Linked DNA regions of Corallococcus sp. EGB. The protein of the gene in region 1 interacts with the protein of each later gene in a pairwise test. Links are inferred from orthologs where the notes say so. Each region holds a gene or a part of one and is shown on either strand. Other genes may lie near its edges.

Region 1 (4,887 bases):
GCACCGCTCGGTACCGGGGGTCCCTGTACTGAAGCTGGCAGGCCAGGAGGGATTCGAACCCCCAACACGCGGATTTGGAGACCGCTGCTCTACCGTTGGAGCTACTGGCCTAAACCTTCAATGAACCAGACGACCTAGACCTTGCCTTCTTTGTGGTCCGTGTGCTTGCGGCAACGAGGACAGAACTTGCTCAGCTCGAGCTTGTCCTGGCTCTTCCGCTTGTTCTTCGTGGTCGTGTAGTTCCGCTCCTTGCACGTGGTGCACTCGAGCGAGATGATGGAACGATTACCCTTCGGCATGGCTTATCTCACCAGATGCGAGAAGGGAAGGCTACAGAAGCAGCCCTCCCCTCCGCAACTCAGTGCCCGTGGTAGCTGGTCGGCGGGAGGCCGATCAGGCGATGATCTCCGCAACGACGCCGGCGCCCACCGTACGGCCACCCTCGCGGACGGCGAACCGGAGCTCCTTCTCCATCGCGACCGGGGTGATGAGCTCCACCTCGATGGCGATGTTGTCGCCCGGCATGACCATCTCGACGTTGTCCGGCAGCTTCACCGTGCCCGTCACGTCCGTGGTGCGGAAGTAGAACTGCGGACGGTACCCCTTGAAGAACGGGGTGTGGCGGCCGCCCTCTTCCTTCGACAGCACGTAAATCTGCGCCTTGAACTTCGTGTGCGGCGTGATGCTCCCCGGCTTCGCCAGCACCTGGCCGCGCTCCATGTCCTCGCGCTTGAGGCCACGCACCAGCGCGCCGATGTTGTCGCCCGCCCGGCCCTCGTCCAGCAGCTTGCGGAACATCTCCACGCCCGTCACCACCGTCTTCTGCGTCGCGCGCAGACCGACGACCTCCACTTCCTCGCCCACCTTGATGACGCCACGCTCCACGCGGCCCGTCGCCACCGTCCCGCGGCCGGCGATGGAGAAGACGTCTTCCACCGGCATCAGGAAGGGCTTGTCCGTCGCGCGCTGCGGCGTCGGGATGTAGCTGTCCACCGCCTCCATCAGCTTCAGGATGGCCGGCTCGCCGATGTCGCTGGTGTCACCCTCCAGCGCCTTCACCGCGGAGCCGGGGACGATGGGGATGGTGTCGCCCGGGAACTCGTACTTCTTCAGCAGGTCGCGCACCTCCATCTCCACGAGCTCGCGCAGCTCGGGGTCGTCCAGCAGGTCCACCTTGTTCAGGAAGACCACGATGTAGGGCACGCCCACCTGCCGCGCCAGCAGGATGTGCTCGCGCGTCTGCGGCATCGGGCCGTCCGCCGCCGACACCACCAGGATGGCGCCGTCCATCTGCGCCGCGCCCGTAATCATGTTCTTCACGTAGTCGGCGTGCCCCGGGCAGTCGACGTGCGCGTAGTGCCGGTTCTTCGTCTTGTACTCCACGTGCGCCGTGGAGATGGTGATGCCGCGCTCGCGCTCTTCCGGCGCCTTGTCAATCTGGTCGTACGCCAGGAACGTGGCGCCGCCCGTCTTCGCCAGCACCTTCGTGATGGCCGCCGTCAGCGACGTCTTGCCGTGGTCCACGTGCCCAATCGTTCCGATGTTCACGTGGGGCAGGCTGCGATCGAACTTTTCCTTGGACATGACACTCCTCGAAAAATGGAGCCCTGAACCAGGATTGAACTGGTGACCTCATCCTTACCAAGGATGCGCTCTGCCAACTGAGCTATCAGGGCTTGGCGATGCACTACAACGGTTGGAGCGGGAAATGGGATTCGAACCCACGACATTCAGCTTGGAAGGCTGACGCTCTACCAACTGAGCTATTCCCGCATTGCCGAGTGGAGAGAGGTGGATTCGAACCACCGTAGGCGTAGAGCCGGCAGATTTACAGTCTGCTCCCTTTGGCCGCTCGGGCATCTCTCCAGATATTCGCTTGTGGTCCTGCGCGCTGCTCTCTACACCATCTTGCTGCGTCCCGGGCCCTTATCCGCGGCCCGTCCTACCTGGCCGGCGGCGGGATTTGAACCCGCGACCTACTGATTACAAATCAGTTGCTCTACCGACTGAGCTACACCGGCATCCATCCAGCAACTGCCCCGCCCTACCTCATCCCGGGCGGACCGTCAACCACCCGGCAGCGACTTGAGAGGCGCGACCTTTTAGAAGCCCCCACTCTCCAAGTCAAGGAGATTGATCCGGGGTTTCAGCGGGAAGGACGGCCCCGCTGACGTGCGACTTCGTATAGCAGAATCGCGGCGGAAACCGACGCATTCAATGAACCGACCTGACCTCCCATGGGAATCCGGAGGCGGAAGTCGCAGTGCTTGAGGACGCCCTCCCTCACGCCCGCCCCCTCGGCGCCCACCACCAGCGCCAGGGGCCCGTCCAGACGGGCGCTCCACAGGGGCTCGGAGCCCTCCACGTCCGCGGCCGCGACCCAGAGGCCCGCTTCCTTCAGCTCCTCCAGGGCGCGGGAGATGTTGGTGACGCGCGCGATGGGGCAGTACTCGACGGCGCCCGCGGAGGCCTTGGCCACCGTGCCCGTCACCTGCACGGCCCGGTCCTTGGCGAAGACGACGCCGTGGGCCCCGAGCGCGTGGGCCGAGCGGATGATGGCGCCCAGGTTGTGCGGATCCTGGATGCCGTCCAGCACGACGACGAGCGCGGGCTGCCCCTTGGCCTTCGCGGCGTCGAGCACGTCCTCCAGCTCGACGTACTGGAAGCCGCGCAGCTCGGCGACCACGCCCTGGTGCACGCCGCCATCCGCCATCGCGGCCAGCCGCTCGCGGCCGACCTTCTCCACCCGGACGCCCGCGTCGCGCGCGCGGCTGAGCAGCTCGCCCGCGGCCTTGGCGCCGACCTGCCCGTCGACGATGAAGAGGCGCTCCACCGCGTCGGGGTGGGCACGCAGGGCTTCCAGCACGGGGTTGACACCATGGACGTAACGCGGGGCTTCGTGGCCGCCGCGTTCACCCCCAGAAGGCTTCGAGGAGCGCTCGCGCATGGGGACTACTGGACCTCCACGGGCAGCGAGAAGGACTTCTTCTGACGGGCGCAGATCTTCTCCGTGCAGATGAAGAAGGTCAGCGTGGCGTCCAGCGTGCCCTTGCCGGCGGACATCGCGGTGAAGGGGACCTCGAAGCGCGGATCCACGAACTGCTGGCCGGCGGCCTTCTTCGCCACGGACTGGTCACGCGTCAGCGTCTTCTGGGCGGGCGTCAGCTGCGTGCCCTTCAGCTCCAGCTTCAGCGGGGCTTCGTCGGAGACGTGGGCGCCGGGCTTCGACTTGATGGCGAGCATGAACGTGCCCTGCCCTCCCGCCTTCACCTGCGTCGACGTCCCCTCGGTGGTGACTTCGTAGAGGGTGGCGGGGTCCACGTCCTGGGCCAGCACCGGCGCGCCGACGAGCGTCAGCAGCAGGGGGGCCAGGGTCGTGAGGCGGCGGGAGCTGGGCATGGGTGTCTCCAGGAAGGCGGCGTTCGTATACCGGGGCTTCGGACGCTCGGGGAGCGCTTTCTCTTCTAACTCCGCGGCGCGCTCACCTTCACGGTGCCCTTGCGCCCCGGTGGCGGAGGCAGGGACTGGGGCGTCTCCAGGGCGGCGGTCCAGACGGGGGCGGCGCCGGCGACGAGGGCCTCCGCCCGCTGGATGATGGGCGTGGCCAGGTCCATCCCCGTCGCGGCCTCCATCTCCAGGAGCGCGGGCGAGCTGTTCACCTCGAAGACCTTGGGGTGCCCCTGGACGTCCAGGATGTCCACCGCGGCCACCTCCAGGCCCACGAGCCGGGCGACCTTCTCCGCCATGTCGCGATGGCTGGGGGACAGCGGCAGGGCCTCCAGCCGGGCGCCCCGGTTGAGCGTGTGCGAGAGACGGCCGGGACGCGGCTTGCGCAGCACCCCGGCGATGGCCTCGCCGCCCACCACGAGGACGCGCACGTCCTGGCCGGTGCTCCGCACGTACTCCTGCATGACGAGGTTGTGCCCCAGGCCGAGCACCGCCTCGAGCGCGGCCTCCAGCGACTGGAGGCTTTCGCAGACCATCACGCCGTGCTTCTCCTGGCCCTGGAGGAGCTTCACCAGCACGGGGACTCCGCCCACGAGCCCGACCATCTCCTTGAGGTGGGCGGCGTCCCGGGCCATCACCGTGGCGGGGATGTCGATGCCGTGGGCGGACAGGAGCTGGAGCGCGCGCATCTTGTTGCGCGACTGCGCGATGGCCTGGGCGTGGTTCACCAGGGGGACGCGCGCCAGGCCGAACTGGTTCACCACCGCGAGCCCGTAGGTGCTGATGGACAGGGCGATGCGCGGGATGACGACGTCGGTGGGCGTGAGCTTCTTGCGGTCGTAGAAGAGGGTCGCCTGGCTGCCCCCGTCCAGATGCATCTGCACCCGGAGCGGGTTGAGCACGCGGACCCGGTGTCCCCTCGCTCGCCCTGCCTCGACGATCCGCCGCGTGGACGAGATGGATGCGGAGCGCGAGAGGACAGTGATTTTCATGGCGGAGGCGACCGGCTCGGCGAGGACCCTATAATCCCCGCCCCCTCCCGCGTAAAGCCACCTCCGCCTGCCTGCCGCCTAGAGCTGGCGGATGGCGCGCACTTCGACCTTGACGGGATCTTCCGGGCGCGACGCCTCCAGCTTCGCGCAGGAACTGCCCGTGAACCGCACGCCCAGCCTGTCAGGGTTCGACAGGTCCAGCGACCAGGTGTCGGGGCCCGCGAGCGTGCGCTCGCCGTCGATGTAGACGACGATGAGCTTCTCATCGGAGGGCAGCTGGCTCGGTTCGAGCTGGGTGAAGCACGGCTCGCCCGGCTGGATCGCCTCGCTGATCGACTTCAGGGCCGCCGCCAGTTCCTCTCGGTTGCCCGCCTGGTAGAAGGCACGGTTGCACGTGCCGGTGGCGAAGTCGCAGGTGTCTCCCGCGCCGCAGTCGATGTTGGCCTTG
Region 2 (4,534 bases), 1.6 Mb from region 1 along the record:
CGGCGGCATCGTCAACACGGTGAGCGCCACGCGCGCCGCGAGCGAGGAGGAGCTGGCACGGCTCGCCCTGCCCCGCCTGGAGCGGCTGCTCGCGCAGGGCGTGACGACCGCCGAGGTGAAGAGCGGCTACGGCCTGTCGCTGGCGGACGAGCTCAAGATGCTGCGCACGGTGCGCCGGCTGGGCGGGATGTCGCCGCTGGAGCTCGTGCCCACGCTGCTGTGCGCGCACGCGGTGCCCGCCGAATACAAGGACCGCCGCGCCGAGTACCTGGACCTCTGCATCAACGAGATCCTCCCCGCCGTCGCGCGCGAGGGCCTGGCGCGCTTCTGCGACGTCTTCACGGAGGACAGCGCCTTCACCGTGGACGAGTCACGCCGGCTGCTCACCGCCGCGAAGGCGCTGGGACTCACGCCGCGGCTCCACGCGGATCAGCTCACCGCGTGCGGTGCGTCCGCCCTGGCCGCGGAGGTGGGCGCCGCCAGCGCGGACCACCTGGAGCAGGTGACGGACGAGGGCATCCGCGCGCTCGCCGCCGCGAACGTCACCGCCGTGCTCGTGCCCACCTCCACCCTCTTCCTGCGCATGCGCCCCTACGCGCCCGGCCGGAAGCTGCGCGATGCGGGCGTCAATATTGCTTTGGGTTCAAACGTGAATCCGGGCTCCTCCATGACGGAGAACCTGGCGTTGGTGCTGGGGCTCGCCTGCCTGGAGAACGGCCTGTCGGCCGCGGAGGCCTACTGGGCCGCCACGCGAGGCGCCGCGCAATGCTTGGGGTTGCAACGGCAGGGACGTCTGGCCGTGGGTGACGCAGGCGACCTGGTGCTGTTCGCCTGTAGCAGCTACCGGCACCTGCCTTATCATCTGGGTGTCAGTCACGCGCGAGTGGTGGTGAAGGGTGGACGTGTGGTGTTTCGCGCGCGAATGAATCACTGCCCCTGAGTGGGTGCCGCTGAACAGCTGGCATCAGACAAGGGGGCAAGAGGAACTTCCGTCGTGGGCCGGCCGTTGTAGAGATCAGCTGCCACCATGTGCCGATTATTTGGTTTCAGGAGTGCTGTTCCCGCTGCTGTCCACACCGCCCTGGTCACGGAGAGGAATTCCCTCCTCATCCAGTCGCGTGAGCACAAGGACGGCTGGGGTATCGCTTCATACGGAGTGGATGCCTCGCCGCTCGTCGCACATGGCGTGGGTCCCGCGCACAGCGACCCCGACTTCGAGCGTGTATCGAGCCAGGTCTCCGCGCGGACCGTCGTGGCGCACATCCGCCTGGCGAGCGTGGGGGCGGTGGAGCTGCGCAACTCCCACCCGTTCCACTACGGCCGCTGGTCCTTCGTGCACAACGGCACGCTGCGCGAGTTCGCGAAGCACAAGGCCGCCGTGGAAGCGCTCATCCACCCGGAGCTGCGCGTCAACATCAAGGGCACCACGGACAGCGAGCGCTGCTTCTATTTGTTCCTGTCGCGGCTGTCGGCGCGCGGGCCACTCGACGGCACGGTGAGCGTGGAGGCGCTGGCGCAGGCGCTCTCGGAGACGATGACGCTGGTGTCCACGCTGACGGACGTGCCGGGAAGCCGCGAGCCGAAGGACCGCTCCGCGATGAACTTCCTCGTCACGGACGGCGAGGCGATGGTGGCCACGCGCCGCAACCGCACGCTCTTCATCTCCTCCGGCATCAGCGGCTGCCCGGAAGCGCTGCGCGGACAGAGCACGCGCGTGCCGCTGCAGCAGTTCCTCGTCGCCAGCGAGTCGCTGTGCGGCGGGCCGCACTGGGTGCCCGTGGATGAAGAGGACGTGGTGGGCGTGGACTCGCGGCTCGTGTTCCACCGCTGGAAGGTGCAGACGCTGGCGGACGGCGTGCTGAACCCGCGGCAGGCAGCGCATCACGCCGCGGGCTGAGGGCTCAGCCCAGCCACGCGTCGAGCAAGGCAGCGGGACGCGCGCCGAAGGCCTCCACGTCGAGGCTCCGCGCGTCCTCACCCTCATGGCGGAGCGTGACGCGCAGGAAGTCGCGTGGCGCGGCCTGGGGGATGCGGTCCAGCCACTCCACCAGCATCGCGTGGTCGCCGCCCACCAGGTCCAGGAGCCCGGTGGCGTACAGCTCGTCGTAGTCCGTCAGGCGGTACAGGTCCGCGTGGTACAGCGGGATGCGGCCCGCATATGGGTACACGATGGCGAACGTGGGGCTGGCCACCTCGGACTGCGCGACGCCCGCCCCTTCCGCCACGCCGCGAACCAGGTGCGTCTTGCCCGCGCCCAGGTCGCCAATCAGCCCCACGAAGTCCCCCGGCTGGAGCAGCTGCCCCAGCTTCACGCCCAGCCGGTGCGTCTCCTCCGGAGACGGAGACACGAGCCGCCGCGAGCGCGTGGGCTGCTGCTCCGCGCCGCTCACCGCTCCCACCGCGTCCAGACGTGGCCCAGGCCCGGCAGCAGGTCCGTGGCGATGAGCCCCATCAGCCCGCGCTGCCGGGCCATCAGGTCGCCCGCGAGCCCGTGCGCGTAGACGGCCGTCCACGCGGCCTTGGGCAGCGGGATGCCCTGCGCGAGCAGCGCGCCGCACACGCCCGACAGCACGTCACCCGTGCCGCCGGTGGCCATGCCCGCGTTGCCCGTGGGGTTGATGAACACGCGCCCGCCCGCCTCCGCGATGAGCGTGCGCGAGCCCTTGAGCACCACCGTCACGTTGAGCGACGTGGCGAGGTTGAGCGCCACGCCCACGCGGTGCGCCTGCACGTCCTTCGTCGTCCGGCCCCACAGCCGCGCCATCTCTCCAGGGTGCGGCGTGAGCAGCACGGGCCCCCTGGCCTGCCGCAGCACCTTGAGGTCCTCCGCGACGGCGTTGAGCGCGTCCGCGTCCAGCACCGCGGGCACCTCCACCGCGGCCAGCAGGTCGCCAATCAGCGCGCCCGTCTCCGGCCCTCGGGGGATGCCCGGCCCCATCACCAGCGCGTCCTTGCCCTCCAGCGCGGACTTGAGGGCCTCCAGGTCGCCCTTCCCCAGCGGGCCCTCACCGGGCAGCGGAATGCCCATGATCTCCGGTGAGTGCGCCATCACCCACGTCAGCGCCTCCGGACGCGTTGCCACCGTGACGAGCCCCGCTCCGCTGCGCAGCGCGGCCAGGGCGACCATCGCCGCGGCGCCCGTCTTGCCCGGGCTGCCCGCCACCACCAGCACATGGCCGTAGGTGCCCTTGTGCGAATCCGCGCGGCGCTTGGGCAGGGCCTCGCGGGCATCCTTCTCCTCCACGCGGAACAGCTCCGCGCCGGACACCGCGCGCGAGGACTCGCCCCCCAGCCCGATATCCACCCGCCGCACGTCGCCGCACAGCGACGCGCCGGGCTCCAGCTCATGCGCGGGCTTCACGAAGCCGAAGGCCACCGTGACGTCCGCCTCCACGCACGGAGAGAAGGGCTCCGCCGTGTCGCTCTGGAGGCCGGACGGCACGTCCGCGGCCACCACCTTCGCCCCCGCGCGCCGCCACCGCGCCACGGTGCCAATGGCATCCGCGAACGCCCCCTCCGGCGCGCGCTTCAGGCCCGTGCCGAAGAGGGCATCCACCACCACGTCGCCCGGGCCCGCCTCCGGCAGCGCCTCGAAGGCGCGGGGCGACTCACCGAAGCCCTCCAGCGCCTGGAGGTTGCGCTTCGCCTCCGGGGTGAGCTTGCCGGTGTCCCCCACCAGCGCCACCACCACCCGAGCCCCGCCCTCCAACAGGAAGCGCGCGGCGACCAGGCCATCCCCGCCGTTGTTGCCGGGGCCGCAGAGCACCGTGAAGCGCCCGCCCGGGCCCGCGACGCTCCGGGCGGCCTCCGCGAGCGCGCGGCCCGCGTTCTCCATCAACAACCCGGACGGCATCCCGTGCTGGTCCTGGGCGGCCTTCTCGGCCTCTCGCATCTGGTTGGCGGTGAGCACGCGCTGCATGGGTTCCACCCTCCCTACTTCGTCTGGAGCACCACCGTGGCCGCGGCCACGCCGGCATCATGGGTGAGCGCGAGCATCGCGTCCCACCCCCGCGCTTCCATCACCTCACGGGCCACGCCGGAGAGCACGAAGCGCGGCGGACCGCCCTCGCGCACCACCTCCATGTCCCGCCACTTCACGCCCGGAGGCACGCCCATCGCCTTCACCAGCGCCTCCTTCGCCGCGAACCTCGCCGCGTACGCGCTGGCCGCGTCGTGGCGGGGGGCGCAGTACGCCCGCTCGCCGTCCGTGTACACGCGCTTCAGGAACGCCTCCGCGCGCGGACCTTCGAGGATGCGCTGGATGCGCTCGATGGAGCAGAGGTCCAACCCCAGTCCGACGATGGGCATACGGGCCTCGTCGCCTCATCCCGGGTCGCGCATCAGCTCGAGCATCTCGCGCACCGCGCGCTCGAAGCCCACCAGCACCGCGCGCGCCACGATGGAGTGACCGATGTTCAGCTCGTCGATCTCCTGGATGCGCGCGATGGCCTGCACGTTGTCGTAGTTGAGCCCGTGGCCCGCGGCCACGCCCATGCCCAGCTTGGCGCTCGCCTTGGCCGCGTCCACGATCCGC

The links. Proteins that work in one complex are often made in the same cells at the same time.
Region 2: the proteins of rlmB (region 1) and KYK13_RS18190 interact in binary tests that used the Escherichia coli proteins (3 or more experiments, as listed by UniProt). The link is inferred for Corallococcus sp. EGB from one-to-one orthologs.

Annotation. Positions count from the first base shown.
Region 1 is NZ_CP079946.1:5,890,115-5,895,001, forward strand. Bases 1,048-3,881 are described here. They hold rlmB (23S rRNA (guanosine(2251)-2'-O)-methyltransferase RlmB), read right to left. Parts: upstream 2,948-3,881; coding sequence 2,147-2,947; downstream 1,048-2,146. Other genes in these bases: tuf (elongation factor Tu), read right to left, coding at 1,048-1,584; KYK13_RS24210 (hypothetical protein), read right to left, coding at 2,953-3,399; KYK13_RS24215 (RimK family alpha-L-glutamate ligase), read right to left, coding at 3,465-3,881. Also shown: rpmG (50S ribosomal protein L33), read right to left, coding at 135-299; more of tuf, read right to left, coding at 394-1,047; more of KYK13_RS24215, read right to left, coding at 3,882-4,439; adventurous gliding motility lipoprotein CglB, read right to left, coding at 4,518-4,887. UniProt on the Escherichia coli protein: Specifically methylates the ribose of guanosine 2251 in 23S rRNA.
Region 2 is NZ_CP079946.1:4,308,381-4,312,914, reverse strand. Bases 1,654-4,534 are described here. They hold KYK13_RS18190 (NAD(P)H-hydrate dehydratase), read right to left. Parts: upstream 3,920-4,534; coding sequence 2,387-3,919; downstream 1,654-2,386. Other genes in these bases: KYK13_RS18180 (pyridoxine 5'-phosphate synthase), read right to left, coding at 4,324-4,534; KYK13_RS18185 (holo-ACP synthase), read right to left, coding at 3,934-4,308; tsaE (tRNA (adenosine(37)-N6)-threonylcarbamoyltransferase complex ATPase subunit type 1 TsaE), read right to left, coding at 1,902-2,399; KYK13_RS18200 (class II glutamine amidotransferase), read left to right, coding at 1,654-1,897. Also shown: hutI (imidazolonepropionase), read left to right, coding at 1-940; more of KYK13_RS18200, read left to right, coding at 1,028-1,653. UniProt on the Escherichia coli protein: Bifunctional enzyme that catalyzes the epimerization of the S- and R-forms of NAD(P)HX and the dehydration of the S-form of NAD(P)HX at the expense of ADP, which is converted to AMP.